One region of the Bacillus sp. JZ39 genome, then DNA from elsewhere that is predicted to be linked to it. Evidence: riboswitches for the same ligand, from Rfam matches in the RefSeq annotation. Region 1 holds a riboswitch; each other region holds the start of a gene.
What was found. Region 1 has a riboswitch for S-adenosylmethionine ahead of mtnK (S-methyl-5-thioribose kinase). Riboswitches for the same ligand answer to the same signal wherever they lie in the genome.

Region 1 (5,489 bases):
ATTAATTTTGATGAAATGGACAACGAAATTCCATTTTTGCTGAGCAGCGGTGATAACAGAAAACTCGAATTCTCATTTAAACGGAATATTATTCAAAATATGAACTTGGCTATCTTTAAAGACGTAACAGAGCGAAAAGAATTGGAGGAGCGCCTGCGCAAATCAGATACCCTTCATGTTGTCGGCGAACTCGCAGCCGGCATTGCTCATGAAATCAGAAATCCGATGACTGCTCTTAAAGGCTTCATTCAGCTTCTGAAAGGGAGTGTCGAGGGAGACTACGCCCTTTACTTCAACGTGATCACCTCAGAACTAAAGCGCATCGAATCCATCATCACCGAATTCTTGATTTTAGCCAAGCCCCAGGCCATTATGTATGAGGAAAAACATGTTACCCAAATTATGAGGGACACGATAGACCTTCTAAATGCGCAAGCCAATCTCAGCAATGTACAAATGCAACTTGATTTAATTGACGACATTCCCCCGATTTACTGTGAACCGAATCAGCTGAAACAGGTTTTTATCAATATATTAAAAAACGCCATCGAAGTGATGCCTGACGGCGGAAATATTTTTGTAACGATAAAGGCATTGGATCAAGATCATGTTCTAATCTCCTTAAAAGACGAGGGAATCGGAATGACAGAAGATAAATTAAAGCGACTTGGTGAACCGTTTTATACGACAAAGGAACGGGGAACTGGACTTGGGCTTATGGTAAGCTATAAAATTATTGAAGAACATCAAGGCGAGATTATGGTAGAAAGTGAAGAAGGGAAGGGCACCGTTTTCCATATTACGCTTCCTGTCAGACAGAATGCTGAAGAAAGAAGGAATGATGAATGAACTACTATACGACAGCCGAAACGCCGCTCGGTGAACTTATCATTGCCGAAGAGGAGGACCGGATCACTCGTCTATTTCTCAGTCAGGAAGATTGGGTGGATTGGAAAGAAACGGTTCAGAATACTGAGCATAAGGAAACACCTAATCTTGCAGAAGCGAAACAACAGCTTCAAGAATATTTCGCAGGCGAAAGGAAGACATTCTCCCTGCCGCTCAGCCAAAAGGGCACTCCTTTTCAGCAAAAAGTGTGGCAAGCGCTGGAGAGGATTCCATATGGCGAATCCCGAAGCTATGCGGATATTGCCGCTGCTGTCGGCAGTCCGAAAGCGGTGCGCGCTGTCGGGCAGGCTAATAAACGTAACGACCTGCCGATTTTTGTCCCGTGCCACAGAGTGATCGGCAAAAACAGTGCGTTAACAGGATACGCCGGAAGCAAAACGGAGATCAAAGCATTTTTGCTAAACATCGAGCGAATCTCCTATAAAGAAAAATAAAACATATGGCACGTTCCCTTTTTTCACGGCCGACATATCATTTTATTAAGTTAAAAAAGTTGGTCTGATGAAAAAGGAGGACAAAGCAATTGAAGCCGAGCCGCTCTGAGAAACTTGCCGTTTTTGCCGAACTGTTTGTGAAACTGCATATCTTATCAAGCGCTCAAAAAGATGAAATCATCAATGTTAACAAAAAGAAACAAAAAAACCGCTGACTCGGCTCCAAATGAGCAAAGTCCAGCGGTTTTTTAATGCACCTTTTCTCCTTTAAACAGCTGTTCAATCTCTTCTTCATAGTTTCCGGTCATAATCCCTTTTTCTGTGATGATTCCTGAAATGAGATCATGAGGTGTAATGTCGAAAGCGGGATTAAAGACAGGCACATTGGATGGAGCGGTCCGAACTCCGGAAATCTGCCTGACTTCCTCGGGATCTCGTTCCTCTATCGGGATATCAGCGCCGCATTTGACCTTTGTATCAAATGTAGATAAAGGTGCGGCGACAAAAAACGGAATATCAAAGGCGTTTGCTAAAATAGCAAGACCGTATGTGCCGATTTTATTTGCCGTATCACCGTTCTTTGCAATTCGGTCGGCTCCGACGATAACAGCGGAAATTTGTTTTTCCTTCATCGTATGGGCGGCCATGCTGTCTGTGATCAGAGTGACATCAATGCCCCCCTGCATCAGCTCCCAAGCAGTAAGGCGTGAACCTTGCAGGACAGGCCTTGTTTCACAGGCATAAATGTGTAATCCCAAATCTTTTTGTTTGGCCAAGTAAAACGGAGCTAGCGCCGTTCCATAGCGGCTTGTCGCGATTGAGCCGGCATTGCAGATCGTCATGATCCTGTCGCCTTTTTTGAAAAGCTGCAGGGCGTTTTGGCCGATCAACCGGCACGTTTCCTCATCCTCGACCTGAATCTGAATGGCTTCATGGACAAGGTTTGTTTTTGCTTCATTTACGGAAATCGCGTTTTCGACCGAATGACTCAGTCTCTCAAGCGCCCATGACAAATTAATGGCGGTAGGCCGTGAGCTGTTTAAATATTGTTTGATGTCTTCCAGTCTGCGGCGGAATTCCGTGACATTGTCTGTTTCAATGTCTTTGGCAGCAAGCGCCAGTCCGAAGGCAGCTGTAATGCCGATCGCCGGAGCGCCCCTTACTTTGAGCGTGACAATCGCATCAAATACATCCTCTTTCGTCGTCAGCTCCAAATATTCCGTCTCATCAGGAAGCTTTTGCTGATTTAAAATGGTAATAGCTGTTTCTTTCCATTCAACAGAACGTGGAACAGCAAATGAATGGGTCATGAATAGATCATTCCTTTACAAGTAACTTAAATAATTCAATAACATCTGTTATCGTTTTGAATTCCGAACGTTTTTCGATAAAGGCTGTGCCGGTTTCGAGCGCCAAGCGTTTTCTGCCGATTCGTTTATCAAACGGCACGATCGTATCCAGGTCAGCTACATGGGCAAGGCCGATCGTGCGTCGTATCAGCTCACAGCCCGCAAATCCGATTGCTTCTTCAAAAATATGGCTGAGCGTATCAGTGAGGTAACCGTCGATGTTGGCGTAAACATCCAGACTGTCCTTCTGCCAGGCTTCACTAAACGTCTCCTTAAACGTTTCCCAGACCTGGTTGACATGTTCATATAACGGCTCTCTGTCAGCCTCGTCACGGCTGAGTGCGTTCAAAAATAAGTTGGCGATAAATTGCCCTACATCAAAGCCGATCGGTCCGTAAAAAGCAAACTCAGGATCAATCACCTTTGTTTCGTGCTCACTTGCGAAAATGCTTCCTGTATGCAAATCACCATGAATCAACGTTTCTGCAGACGTTAAAAATGACTTTTTCAGCTTAGCGGCTTCGATTTTAACGCTGTCATTATTCCAAAGCTTTTCGACAAAAGGACGAAGCTCTTCTTCAAAATCATTTGTGTCATGGTCGAAGAAAGGATCTGTAAAAACAAGTCTTTCCGTAATGTCGCATAGCTCTGGATTTGTAAACTGTTTAACAAGCTGTTTTTTCACCTTAGGTTCAAGCGCGTAATCTGATGAGTAGAAAAGTGTTTTTCCTAAAAATTCACCGATGTGCTGCGACAGATGAGGATAGTTTTCACCCTCAATGAGTCCTTTTCTTGCGATCTTGAGATGAGAGAGATCCTCCATGACGGTAACCGCCATTTCCGTATCAGAATAAAACACTCTTGGAACCAGGTGAGGCACATGCTCGCCCTGACGGATGAGAGCGCTGCTTTCGATTCTTGCACGGTCGATTGTCAGCGGCCAGCTTTCTCCCACCACTTTTGCATACGGAACCGCCTGTTTAATGATCAATGCTCTGTCATGTTCTTGATCATAAATATGAAAAACGTAATTTAAGTTGCCGTCTCCAATCTCCTGGCATGTCAGCGTGCTTTTGCTTGGAAATAGGCCAAGCTTCACCGCCAACGCCACAGCGGAGCTTTCATTTAACGTTTCGTATAAAGGTGTTTTTGTGACTCCCATCATCATAACCTCCAATTATGTAATTAATTAATATGTGGCTGTAAAAAAGCCTCCTTCTCAGAGAGAAGGAGGCTTAACATCTATGTCCGCCTCTCTTATCTCTCAGATCAGATCTGAATGGAATTAGCACCGTGCCTTAAGAGACCAGCGTCTCGGCGCGAAAAAGATGCGCCCCATTTCACAATGGAATTACGGTCGGTTGCTGTTGGGGTCAAAAGGCCAAATCCCTCGCCCAACTCTCGATAAGAGAATATATTCACTTGTTTGACAATTCTAATTTATCAGTTGATGAACATGGTAACAGGTAATTTAGTTAGTTGTCAATATATTTTTTAATATAAATCTTTTCTGATATCATCGAAAACAGGAATGCTCTCCCGAACTTCTGCGCTTTCTTGAAGGTCGATTTCCGCTCGGACTATGCCTTCTTCCCGGCCGCCTTCAGCAAGTACACGCCCCCATGGATCAATAATCAGGCTATGTCCTGCAAATTCATTATCCGGATTTGAACCGGTACAATTGCAGGCTGCGACAAAGCATTGGTTTTCAATGGCTCGCGCAATAAGCAGGCTTTTCCAATGATCAAGGCGGGGAAGAGGCCATTCCGCAGAAATAAACAGCACGTTGGCGCCTTTTGTCGTATGTTTTCTGATCCATTCCGGAAAACGGATATCGTAACAGATCAATCCAGAGCTTTTGACGCCGTCAAGCTCAAAGTATCCGTCTTCGGAACCGGCTGATAAATACAGATGCTCATCCATCAGCTGAAAAAGATGGGCTTTTCTGTACTCTTTAATGATTTGCCCTTCCTTATCCGCGATGTACATTGTATTATAAACATCAGAATTCTTCCTGACAGCGACCGATCCGGCGACAATATGAACACCATGTTTTTTTGCCGTTTTCTTCAGCCAGCTCTGAGCGGAGCGGCCGTCTTCATCAGCGAGTTCATCAAGATTGGCCAGATCATATCCGGTCGTCCATAATTCAGGCAGAACAAGAACATCAGCATGTTTGCTTTCTTTTTCGATGAAAAATTCAGCCTTTTTTATATTTTCCGAAGGTTTTCCGTATGAAATATCAAATTGAAGACAAGATATCGTCCATTTCATCTTTTTAACACCCCAAATTTTTCTTTACTTTTTTCATTTAACCATATATGATGATGGACTATCATTTCAAGATTTTTTTAGAAGGAGAGAATAGATGAAATTTGAACAGTCTCATGTATTGAAGGAATTGCCTAAACAATTCTTCGCTTCTTTGGTGCAGAAAGTGAACCGAAAGCTCGCAGAAGGACATGACGTTATCAATCTGGGACAGGGAAATCCAGATCAGCCGACTCCTGAACATATTGTTGAGGAGATGAAACGAGCTGTCGCTGATCCTGAGAATCATAAATATTCGTCTTTTCGCGGCTCATACCGTCTGAAGTCAGCGGCTGCTGCATTTTACAAAAGAGAATACGGCATTGATCTGGATCCGGAAACCGAAGTCGCTATATTATTCGGCGGAAAAGCCGGTCTAGTCGAGCTCCCGCAATGCTTGTTGAATCCCGGTGATACGATTTTAGTTCCCGATCCGGGTTATCCTGATTACTGGTCGGGTGTCACACTTGCAAAAGCAAAAATGGAA
Region 2 (5,489 bases), 170 kb from region 1:
ATGTCATCGCGGGCCGCTTCAAGCGTTTTGGCATATCTGTTTTTGTTCTTTTTCACAACGATATCAGCACTAGAGACGATCGGGTGCGTAGACCTGTAGTTCGCAGTTAAATAGATCGTCTTCGCTCCCGGATAATCCTTTTGAAAATCAAGAATGAAAGACGGATTGCTTCCGCGAAACGCGTAGATGGACTGGTCATCGTCTCCGACACAGCACAGGTTTTGCTCCGGGCTGGCGAGCATTTGCATGATTTTGTATTGAACCGGATTAATGTCCTGAAACTCATCAATTAAGATATACGTAAACCGAGATTGATATTGTTCCAGAAGGTCAGGCCGCTCGATAAACAATTCATAGCAGGCTGAAGCCATGTCATCAAAATCAAATTGGCTGTGTTCTTTTTTCTGGCGTTCATAATGTTCATATAAACGATAAACTTGTTTTTCCCACTCATCTTTTAGAGGGATGCGTTCATTTGGGACATAAGTGTTTTTCCAAAAACCGATCTGCTGCAGGGCTTGGTCAACTGGGAATTCTTTCTCATCGATGCCTTCTTCATAGAGTGCTTTTTTGATATATTGTTCCCGCTGCCACTCCATTTTCAGCAGATGCTCACCGTTCCATTTAGCAGAATTAGAGTGATACAAGATCTTATAAAACAGACTGTGGAATGTTCCTGTCACAATTCTTCTGACTTTTGCCGGCTGTAATCCGTACTGGTTCGCCATACGCTCTTTCATTTCAGCGACAGCTTTTGTTGTAAAGGTGACAAGCAGCATATTTTCAGGCGGTATGCCTAAGTGTTCGATCATGTGGGCGGCACGGGCTGTCAGCACCCGTGTTTTTCCGCTCCCCGCACCTGCAAGCACGAGGAGCGGGCCCTCTGTTTCCGTGACAGCTTTCAGCTGATCCGTGTTTAAACCGACAGACGGAAAAAGGCTCGTATCGGGTTCTATTGTTTTTGGCACAAATGGTGTTCCTGGTTTAATGCTTCTAGGACGGTGCCATTCTGTAACAGCTGGGGACGGGTCAGCGGCGATCGCTTTTCCCTTGGGTAAACGAATCACACCAGATTCCTGATCATCTTCTTTTTTCCCCTCTTTAGAGGGCTTCGGTTCGCACGCCTCCTCACATGCCGGAAAATCGCCTGGCTGGCGATGGATAAACTCTGGCGGATCGGCGATGTTAAGCCGTAACAAAACGGGCTTTCCGCAATGAGAACAAAATAAATGTCCTTTTATTCCCTCTTCAAAGAGGAATTGATAATGTTCTCTCGAATATGTATGTAAATGTATGATTCTATCATTCAGTCGGGCGCATTTCAAAAAGGGGTCCTCCCAATCAAAAGGTGTTCATTACAGACAATGACTATCATATCAAAAGAAATGTGTTTCAAAAAGTAAGTTTAAGGGAAAAGAGACAGCAGAGGGGTGGGTATTGTATGATATATGCAGGTCAAATTCAGAACCAGCAATACGCTCAATATGCTAATAGAACGATTGGACATAAGCAGGATTATGCCGGAACCGAAAAAATCAGCTATGTCCCGTTTCAGCGGGTATACAAAGAACTGGAAAAGCAGCAGGAGAATCAAACGGCAGCTGAAAGAAAAGTAAACGAGATGAAACGTAAGCGCTCTCTTTATAAGAGATTGCGAGAAAAAGGAATGGGCACATATATTAATCGATATGTATAAAAAACCGTTCATACCAGAGAACGGTTTTTTTATATGCAGTAAAAATCCGGATCTCAAAAGATCCGGATGCGTTCAGTCCTTCATCATTTGTAAGTGCGGAATGCCGGCATCGAGGAATTCTTTTTCAGAAAGCACGCGATACCCGTGTTTCTTGTAAAACGGCACAGCCTGTGTTTGCGCGTTTAAAATGAAACCGGAAGCGCCTCCGTCTGCCGCGGCTTTTTCGAGCGCTTTCATAATGATGCCGCCGACACCGGCTGAGCGGTGGCTTTTCAGTACGCAAATCCGCTCTAACTTGCCGTAGCCGTCCTTCATGCGCCATCTTCCGGCACCGACAGGCTTTTCACCGTCATACACGACGATATGCTCTGACTCATTTTCAAGTTCGTCAATTTCTTCTTCAGCAGGCACGTTTTGTTCTTTGACAAAGACTTCTTCTCTTACATAGAATGCATCTTTCAGTTGTTCTTCATTTTTTGCGATAACTGCTTTCATTATTCTCCTCTGCCTAGCAAGAAGGTTTCATATACTGTCCACGATCCGTTTTCCAACTGGTAAAGCAAGTGGAAACGGTCAACGATTTCTTCATGCGACACTTCCTGCATTTTTAATTGTCCCAGCACATCTGAATGCTCATCGTCGGAAAGATTTTGGCCGACCGTCACATGCGGAACGAAATTATATTCCTGTTCTCCTGCCAACACACCGGTGTATAGCTTTTCATTGAGTGTTTTTAACTCTTCCGTCGGTTCTGCTTTGATGTAAATGACATTATTGACAGGCGCAAATGAGCTGTATTTTGTCATTTTGAGAACGAGTGGGTGGGACTCTTTTGCGATGTTTCTTAAATGTGATACGAGCTGATCCGCTTTCTCCTCCGCGCATTCAAAGGATGCTCTCAGCGTCAAATGAGGCGGGATTAGAGAGTAGCTTGGGTCATAGCGCTTTCTGTAAGAGTTTGCAAGGTCTTGGAGCTTTTTTGATGGAAATAAAACGATTCCGTATTTCATATTATGTCCCTCCTGGAAATAAAGTATGATAGAGTGTTAAAGCATTTTTTTCAGCGCCGGGGTGATGAGCGGCTGCCAGTATGTCCATTTGTGGTCTCCGTCAAATGGCTCGAAATCATAATCGGAAAGCTTTTTCTCCAGCAGCTGTTTCAGCTCCCGGTTCGGTTCTGTAAAGTCCAGAATGTTCCCGTCTGTCGTGTGGACGTCAGTTTCTTTTGTTCCGATTTGGTGATAAATAGAGAGGTGTTTGATATCGTCTGACTGTTTTACGGCTTCTAGTACGTGTTTGTCAACATAGGGAGACTGCATGATGATGTTGCCAAACATATTCGGATAATCAAGCGCTGTCATAAGTGACACGGTTGCTCCGAGCGAATCACCGATCAGCGTTCGGCCGTAACCGATCTGATAGGTTGGATACTCATCATCTGCAAAAGGAACGAGCTCATGGGCGATGAACCGTTTATAAGCCGAAAATTTTGAACCCTCCGGATGATAGGTGTTTCTGCGCTCTTTTACATCCTTATAAGGAACACCGATAATAATGCTCCGGTCTATTTCGCGTTTCGACAGCAATTCCTCAACCTGTCTGCCGATTCTCCCCAGCCTGAAATAATCGTGGCCGTCCTGCGCGATAATGACATGGTATTTATAAAGCGGGGAGTAGTTGGACGGCAGATAAACAAGCAAGGTCATTTCCTCGTTAAGCTCTTTTGAAAAGAATTTCTTTTCTTGCACTGTGCCGTTTTTCGGTGCCATAAAAACATTCCTCCAGGACATCACTATACTTTCTTGCATTTTCAATTATTGTACCATGAATTATTAGAAATTTCTCTCTTTAAACGGTTCGGCACACGAAGAAAAAAGTGTTGAAATAAACTGTGAATTGCGCTAATATAAAACAATCAGAAAATTGAAATCGATATTTCTTATCGTGAGAGGTGGAGGGACTGGCCCTTAGAAACCTCAGCAACCGGCTTGTTTTGCATGTGCAAAGCGCCAAGGTGCTAAATCCAGCAAGCGTTTTTTATGCTTGGAAGATAAGAAGAAGCGTTAAACCCCTTCTTCTTATGAAGAAGGGGTTTTTATTTTGAAAAGGGAAGGTGTCAGCTATATGTCACAGCACGTTGAAACGAAATTAGCTCAAATTGGGAACCGTAGCGATGAAGTCACGGGAACAGTGAGTGCTCCTATCTATTTATCAACAGCATACCGCCACAGAGGGATCGGAGAATCTACCGGATTTGATTATGTCCGCACAAAAAATCCGACACGCCAGCTTGTTGAGGACGCGATCGCTAACTTAGAAAACGGCGCGAGAGGGCTTGCCTTTAGTTCGGGAATGGCTGCTATCCAAACGATTATGGCGCTGTTTAAAAGCGGAGATGAACTGATCGTTTCATCGGACCTATATGGCGGCACGTACCGTTTATTTGAAAATGAATGGAAAAAATACGGCTTGACTTTTCATTATGATGATTTCAGCGATGAGGACTGTTTACGCTCTAAGATTACGCCGAATACAAAAGCGGTGTTTGTGGAAACGCCGACAAACCCCCTCATGCAGGAGGCGGACATTGAACATATTGCCCGGATTACAAAGGAGCACGGTCTTCTGCTGATCGTAGATAATACATTTTATACACCGGTCTTGCAGCGGCCGCTTGAGCTGGGAGCTGACATTGTCATTCACAGCGCAACCAAGTATTTAGGCGGGCATAACGATCTGCTTGCTGGACTTGTCGTGGTGAAGGATGAGCAGCTCGGAGAGGAAATGTTTCAGCATCAAAATGCAATCGGCGCCGTCCTGCCGCCATTTGATTCGTGGCTTCTGATGAGAGGAATGAAGACGCTGAGCCTCAGAATGCGCCAGCATCAGGCAAACGCGCAGGAGCTTGCGGCGTTTTTAGAAGAGCAGGAAGAAATTTCGGATGTGCTGTATCCCGGAAAAGGCGGCATGCTGTCCTTCCGTCTGCAAAAAGAAGAATGGGTCAATCCGTTTTTAAAAGCGCTGAAGACCATTTGTTTTGCAGAAAGCCTCGGCGGGGTGGAAAGCTTTATTACATACCCTGCGACCCAGACGCACATGGATATTCCTGAAGAGATCCGCATCGCAAACGGGGTGTGCAATCGGTTGCTGCGCTTTTCTGTCGGTATTGAACATGCGGAAGATTTAAAAGAGGATCTAAAACAGGCATTATGTCAGGTCAAAGAGGGAGCTGTTTCTTTTGAGTAAACACAATTGGACGCTGGAAACCCAGCTCGTGCACAATCCATTTAAAACAGACGGCGGAACCGGGGCGGTCAGTGTACCGATTCAGCACGCCTCGACTTTTCACCAATCTTCATTTGAAGAGTTCGGGGCATATGATTACAGCCGCTCTGGCACGCCGACAAGAACAGCTCTCGAAGAAACAATTGCCGCACTGGAAGGCGGAACAAGAGGATTTGCTTTCAGTTCAGGCATGGCTGCCATCTCAACAGCATTTTTACTGCTGTCACAGGGTGATCACGTTCTTGTGACAGAAGATGTATACGGCGGAACCTTCCGTATGGTGACAGAGGTGCTGACCCGGTTTGGCATTGAGCATACGTTTGTCGACATGACGGATCGTAATGAAGTGGCGCGGAGCATCAAGCCGAATACAAAGGTCATTTATATGGAGACGCCATCAAATCCGACACTTGGGATTACGGATATTAAAGCGATTGTTCAGCTTGCAAAAGAAAACGGCTGTCTGACCTTTCTGGACAATACATTCATGACACCGGCACTGCAGCGT
Region 3 (5,489 bases), 1.5 Mb from region 1:
CGTTCCGTCTGTCTGAGTCAGCTGGGCGAAATTAATGACGGGATCTTTAGCCCCTTGCGCTTCGACATAAATAGATGTTTCTGACCCGACAAGCGCGATGTCGGAGCCGTTGGAAAGAAGCGATGTCATCGTTTTGTCTCCGCCCCAGGTCGTATTCACATCGACATCAAGCCCTTCTTCTTTAAAAAACCCTTTAGACTCAGCAACATATAAAGGTGCGTAAAAAATTGAATGGGTCACTTCAGCTACCTTGACTTTTGTGAGCGTTTCTTCCTGCTTGCAAGCCGCCAGGGCGAACATCAGAAAGATACTGCCGACACAGGCGAAGCTCAGCCTTAACCATCTGTTCACATAGACAACCTCCTTATTTCGCATCAAGTTAATATCCTTTTTTGCTTTACATATCGTATGATGGGTATAAAAATGTGTGAATGCCTAACCAGGTTCTCCGGATGTAATTTTGGAGTAAGGAAAGCATATAGAAAAAAAGGAGGCGGCTGTTTTGATTGTAGAGAAAAGAAGATTTCCGTCGCCAAGCCAGCATGTGCGTTTGTATACGATCTGCTATCTGTCAAATGGATTACGGGTTAAGGGGCTTCTGGCTGAGCCAGCGGAACCGGGACAATATGACGGATTTTTATATTTGCGCGGCGGGATTAAAAGCGTGGGCATGGTTCGGCCGGGCCGGATTATCCAGTTTGCATCCCAAGGGTTTGTGGTGTTTGCTCCTTTTTACAGAGGAAATCAAGGAGGAGAAGGCAATGAGGATTTTGCCGGAGAAGACAGGGAGGATGCATTTTCTGCTTTTCGCCTGCTTCAGCAGCACCCAAATGTCAAGAAGGACAGAATTCATATCTTCGGCTTTTCCCGCGGCGGAATTATGGGAATGCTCACTGCGATCGAAATGGGCGGGCAGGCAGCTTCATTTGTTTCCTGGGGAGGCGTCAGTGATATGATTCTTACATATGAGGAGCGGCAGGATTTGCGGCGAATGATGAAAAGAGTCATCGGCGGAACACCGAAAAAGGTGCCTGAGGAATATCAATGGAGGACACCGTTTGACCAAGTAAACAAAATTCAGGCACCCGTGCTGTTAATCCATGGAGAAAAAGACCAAAATGTTTCGATTCAGCATTCCTATTTATTTGAAGAGAAGCTAAAACAACTGCATAAGCCGGTGGAGACATGGTACTACAGTACATTCACACATTATTTCCCGCCAAAAGAAAACCGGCGTATCGTGCGGCAGCTCACACAATGGATGAAAAACCGCTGACAGTGAAATATGTTATGATAAAGAAAAAAGAGAACGAAAGGGGATTTCACTTTGGGAATGCCTGTTGAATTTAATACACTGATTGTGACAAAAGGAAAAGAAGTTCGCATAGATGAAAATATATTCACGTTAGAGAAGGACGGATACCGAGTATATCCGATGGAGATTCCAATGGATGTACGCAAAACAAAGTTTGGCGAAAAGTCAGGCACAGCTGAAGTGCAGAAGCTTCAATGGGAAGAAGGCCGGACCATCATTACATACAAGCTGACTTCTTTGCATTCCGTCAATTAAAACAAGCCAAGAGCATAATTGCTCTTGGCTTTTGTTTTTTATACGAGAGGGCCGCCTGCCTGGGCGATGGCATCGGTATGTGCGAACTTTTTAAAGTTCTCTTTGAATTCATTTGCAAGGTAGACTGCTTTTTCTTTGTATTCTTCCTTGTTGGTCCACGTATTTTCAGGCTGAAGGATATGATCAGGAACGCCAGGAACATGTGCTGGAATGTGCAGGCCGAAAATATCGTCAGTTATCATTTCAGCATCCTCTAATTTACCTTCAATCGCTGCTTTGACCATTGCTCTAGTGTAAGAAAGCTTCATTCGTTCGCCTGTGCCGTAGCCGCCCCCGGTCCAGCCGGTATTGACTAAGAAAACGTCTGCGCCGTGTTCATCGATCTTTTTGCCGAGCATTTCAGCATAGACGTGAGCAGGAAGCGGCAGGAACGGTGAGCCGAAGCATGTAGAGAACGTCGTTTCAGGAGACGTGACACCACGTTCGGTTCCGGCAAGCTTACTCGTGTAACCGCTCAAGAAATGGTACATGGCCTGCTCCTTCGTTAGTTTGCTGATCGGCGGCAGGACTCCGAATGCATCAGCCGTCAAAAATACAATTGCTGACGGATGGCCGGCCATGCTTGGAGTCACGATGTTGTCAATCATATGAATCGGGTAAGCTGCCCGCGTGTTTTCAGTATAGAAGGAATCATCATAATTGGCTTCGCGTGTATCTTCGTCAACAACGACATTTTCGAGAACAGACCCGAAACGGATCGCGTTAAAGATTTGCGGCTCCTTTTCCTCGCTTAAATGAATGCACTTAGCGTAGCACCCGCCTTCAATATTAAAGACGCCTGTATCAGACCAGCCATGTTCATCGTCACCGATCAGCTTGCGGTCAGCATCTGCCGACAGGGTGGTCTTGCCTGTTCCTGACAGTCCGAAGAAAAGGGCGACGTCGCCTTTTTCACCGACATTGGCGGAGCAGTGCATAGATAAAATATCTCTTTCAGGCAGCAGGAAATTCATAATGGAGAAAATGGACTTCTTCATTTCACCGGCATACTCAGTTCCGCCGATTAAGATCGTCCGCTTTTCGAAAGAGACAATAATAAACGTTTCGGAATGAGTGCCGTCTGTTTTTGGATCCGCTTTGAAATGCGGAGCAGAAAGAATGGTGAACGGCTGCTCAACTGTTTTCTTATCATTTCCTTCCGGACGGATAAACAGCTGCCGCGCAAATAAATTGTGCCATGCGAACTCATTTACGACAGTGATCGGCAGTCTGTATTTCTCGTCTGCTCCGGCAAATCCTTCGAAAACAAACAGCTCATCTCGCTCCTTTAAATAGCTGACAACTTTCGTGTACAGCCGCTCAAACGCTTCTTCTGAAATCGGCTGATTCACCGGGCCCCAATCGATCTTATTTTTCGTGCTTTCTTCCTCCACGATGAATTTATCTTTAGGTGAGCGTCCTGTGTAAGCGCCTGTAGTCGCACGAACAGCACCTGTGGATGTTAAAATGCCTTCGTTTCGGGAGAGGACTTTTTCTGTTAGCTGTGCTGCTGATAAATTATGACGCACATTTGGACATGTTAATAAGGCTTGTAAATCAGCGGTCAAATCAACTGAGTTCATATGAAACCTTCCTTTATCGTTTTTTGTGTTTTGCTAATTGTGAATTAGTATAACATATATTTTCAAATAGTCTATACTATTTATTATTTTTTGTGTGTGCATTTCCATTGTTTTCCCTCAATATAGGTGCCTATTTCTTCTGAATCATATTGACATTGCAAACCCTTTTACGATAAGATATTTCATTGAGCGGATACTCTTATCCCGAGCTGGCGGAGGGACAGGCCCTATGAAGCCCAGCAACCGGTTTCTCTGTTATTTATTATGTTCAACTGAGTGAGACAACCAAGGTGCTAACCTGTTGCAAGGTTGTATGATTCCTTGAGCGATAAGAGTGAAAGGCACAAAGACCAAACCCTTTCCTCGATGGAAAAGGTTTTTTTATTTCATAAATATGCCAATTAACATTCTCTAATATAACTGTACATTGTATAAGAGGGAGCGAGTTCCGTATCATATATACAAGGTCTTTCGGGAGGCCTTGTGCAGGAGGAAGCAAATCATGAGTAAAAATCGTCGTTTATTTACATCAGAATCTGTTACGGAGGGGCATCCGGATAAAATCTGTGACCAGATTTCTGACAGCATTTTAGATGAAATTTTAAAGAAAGACCCTAACGCGCGTGTTGCTTGTGAAACATCTGTGACAACAGGTTTGGTTCTTGTAAGCGGAGAGATCACAACTTCTACGTATGTTGACATTCCGAAAACGGTTCGCCAAACCATTAAAGAAATCGGATACACACGTGCAAAATACGGATTTGATGCGGAAACTTGTGCGGTTTTAACATCAATTGATGAGCAGTCTGCTGATATCGCGATGGGCGTAGACCAAGCGCTTGAAGCCCGTGAAGGCACAATGAGCGACGAAGAAATTGAAGCGATTGGTGCGGGTGACCAAGGATTAATGTTCGGTTATGCGTGCAACGAAACGAAAGAGCTTATGCCTCTTCCAATTTCACTTGCCCATAAATTAGCCCGCCGCCTAAGTGAAGTCCGTAAAGAAGATATTCTTCCGTACCTTCGCCCTGACGGCAAAACACAGGTAACGGTTGAGTACGATGAAAATAACAAACCAGTCCGCATTGACGCGATTGTTATTTCAACTCAGCATCATCCTGAAATTACACTTGAGCAAATTCAGCGCAACATTAAAGAACATGTCATCAATCCGGTTGTTCCTGAAGAGCTGATTGATGAAGAAACAAAATATTTCATCAACCCTACAGGACGTTTCGTAATCGGAGGCCCTCAAGGGGATGCGGGACTTACAGGACGCAAAATCATCGTTGATACGTACGGCGGCTATGCACGCCACGGCGGAGGCGCGTTCTCAGGTAAGGACGCGACGAAGGTAGACCGTTCTGCAGCTTATGCGGCAAGATACGTTGCGAAAAACATCGTTGCGGCTGAGCTTGCTGATTCTTGCGAAGTACAGCTTGCTTACGCGATCGGTGTTGCACAGCCTGTGTCAATCTCAATCAACACATTCGGTTCAGGAAAAGCTTCTGAGGAAAAACTGATTGAAGTTGTTCGCAATAACTTTGATTTACGACCTGCCGGCATTATCAAAATGCTTGATTTGCGCCGTCCGATCTACAAACAAACTGCTGCGTACGGCCACTTTGGACGTCACGATGTTGACCTTCCATGGGAGCGCACAGACAAAGCGGAGCAGCTGCGTAAAGAAGCGTTAGGAGAATAATTTTATAGCCGCTTACTGGTTAAGCGGCTTTCCCTTTTTTATCGTTGTATTCATGTTTATTTTTTTACATAACTGTGAAACCAAATACTATTCACAGCGTCTATAAATAGGGGTTCAATGATGACAATTTTAATTATGGAGGCAATACTATGTGTGGATTTGTCGGGGTTTTTAACAAGCATCCGTTAGCTCAAACCGCTGATCAAGAAGAACTAATCAAACAAATGAACCAAATGATCGTTCACCGCGGTCCTGACAGTGATGGATATTTCCATGATGAGCACGTCGGCTTCGGATTCAGACGGCTCAGCATTATTGATGTAGAAAATGGCGGACAGCCTTTATCATATGAAGATGAAACATATTGGATTATCTTTAACGGAGAAATCTATAACTATATTGAACTGAGAGAAGAGCTTGAAGCAAAGGGGTACACATTCAACACGGATTCGGACACAGAGGTTCTTCTTGCGACTTACCGTCACTATAAAGAAGAAGCGGCGTCCAAACTGCGCGGTATGTTTGCCTTTCTGATTTGGAATAAAAACGATCATGTGCTTTATGGGGCAAGAGATCCATTCGGCATTAAACC

Region 2: another riboswitch for S-adenosylmethionine. It lies ahead of metI (cystathionine gamma-synthase/O-acetylhomoserine thiolyase); the one in region 1 lies ahead of mtnK (S-methyl-5-thioribose kinase).
Region 3: another riboswitch for S-adenosylmethionine. It lies ahead of metK (methionine adenosyltransferase); the one in region 1 lies ahead of mtnK (S-methyl-5-thioribose kinase).

The regions. Positions count from the first base shown of each region.
Region 1 covers NZ_CP096389.1:1,390,696-1,396,184, forward strand. The annotation lists gene kinE (sporulation two-component system sensor histidine kinase KinE) at 1-849, shown strand, start outside; gene ogt (methylated-DNA--protein-cysteine methyltransferase) at 846-1,343, shown strand; gene M1D65_RS07315 (hypothetical protein) at 1,433-1,558, shown strand; gene mtnA (S-methyl-5-thioribose-1-phosphate isomerase) at 1,592-2,653, opposite strand; gene mtnK (S-methyl-5-thioribose kinase) at 2,661-3,854, opposite strand; SAM riboswitch class I at 3,947-4,103, opposite strand; gene M1D65_RS07330 (carbon-nitrogen family hydrolase) at 4,187-4,966, opposite strand; gene mtnE (methionine-glutamine aminotransferase) at 5,061-5,489, shown strand, end outside.
Region 2 covers NZ_CP096389.1:1,225,113-1,230,601, forward strand. The annotation lists gene M1D65_RS06375 (ATP-dependent helicase) at 1-1,325, opposite strand, end outside; gene M1D65_RS06380 (hypothetical protein) at 1,442-1,696, shown strand; gene M1D65_RS06385 (GNAT family N-acetyltransferase) at 1,769-2,191, opposite strand; gene M1D65_RS06390 (YjcG family protein) at 2,191-2,706, opposite strand; gene M1D65_RS06395 (esterase family protein) at 2,743-3,465, opposite strand; SAM riboswitch class I at 3,633-3,753, shown strand; gene metI (cystathionine gamma-synthase/O-acetylhomoserine thiolyase) at 3,821-4,942, shown strand; gene metC (cystathionine beta-lyase) at 4,935-5,489, shown strand, end outside.
Region 3 covers NZ_CP096389.1:2,912,321-2,917,809, reverse strand. The annotation lists gene M1D65_RS14950 (ABC transporter substrate-binding protein) at 1-351, opposite strand, end outside; gene M1D65_RS14945 (alpha/beta hydrolase family protein) at 503-1,276, shown strand; gene M1D65_RS14940 (DUF2584 domain-containing protein) at 1,328-1,570, shown strand; gene pckA (phosphoenolpyruvate carboxykinase (ATP)) at 1,609-3,192, opposite strand; SAM riboswitch class I at 3,389-3,527, shown strand; gene metK (methionine adenosyltransferase) at 3,695-4,897, shown strand; gene asnB (asparagine synthase (glutamine-hydrolyzing)) at 5,047-5,489, shown strand, end outside.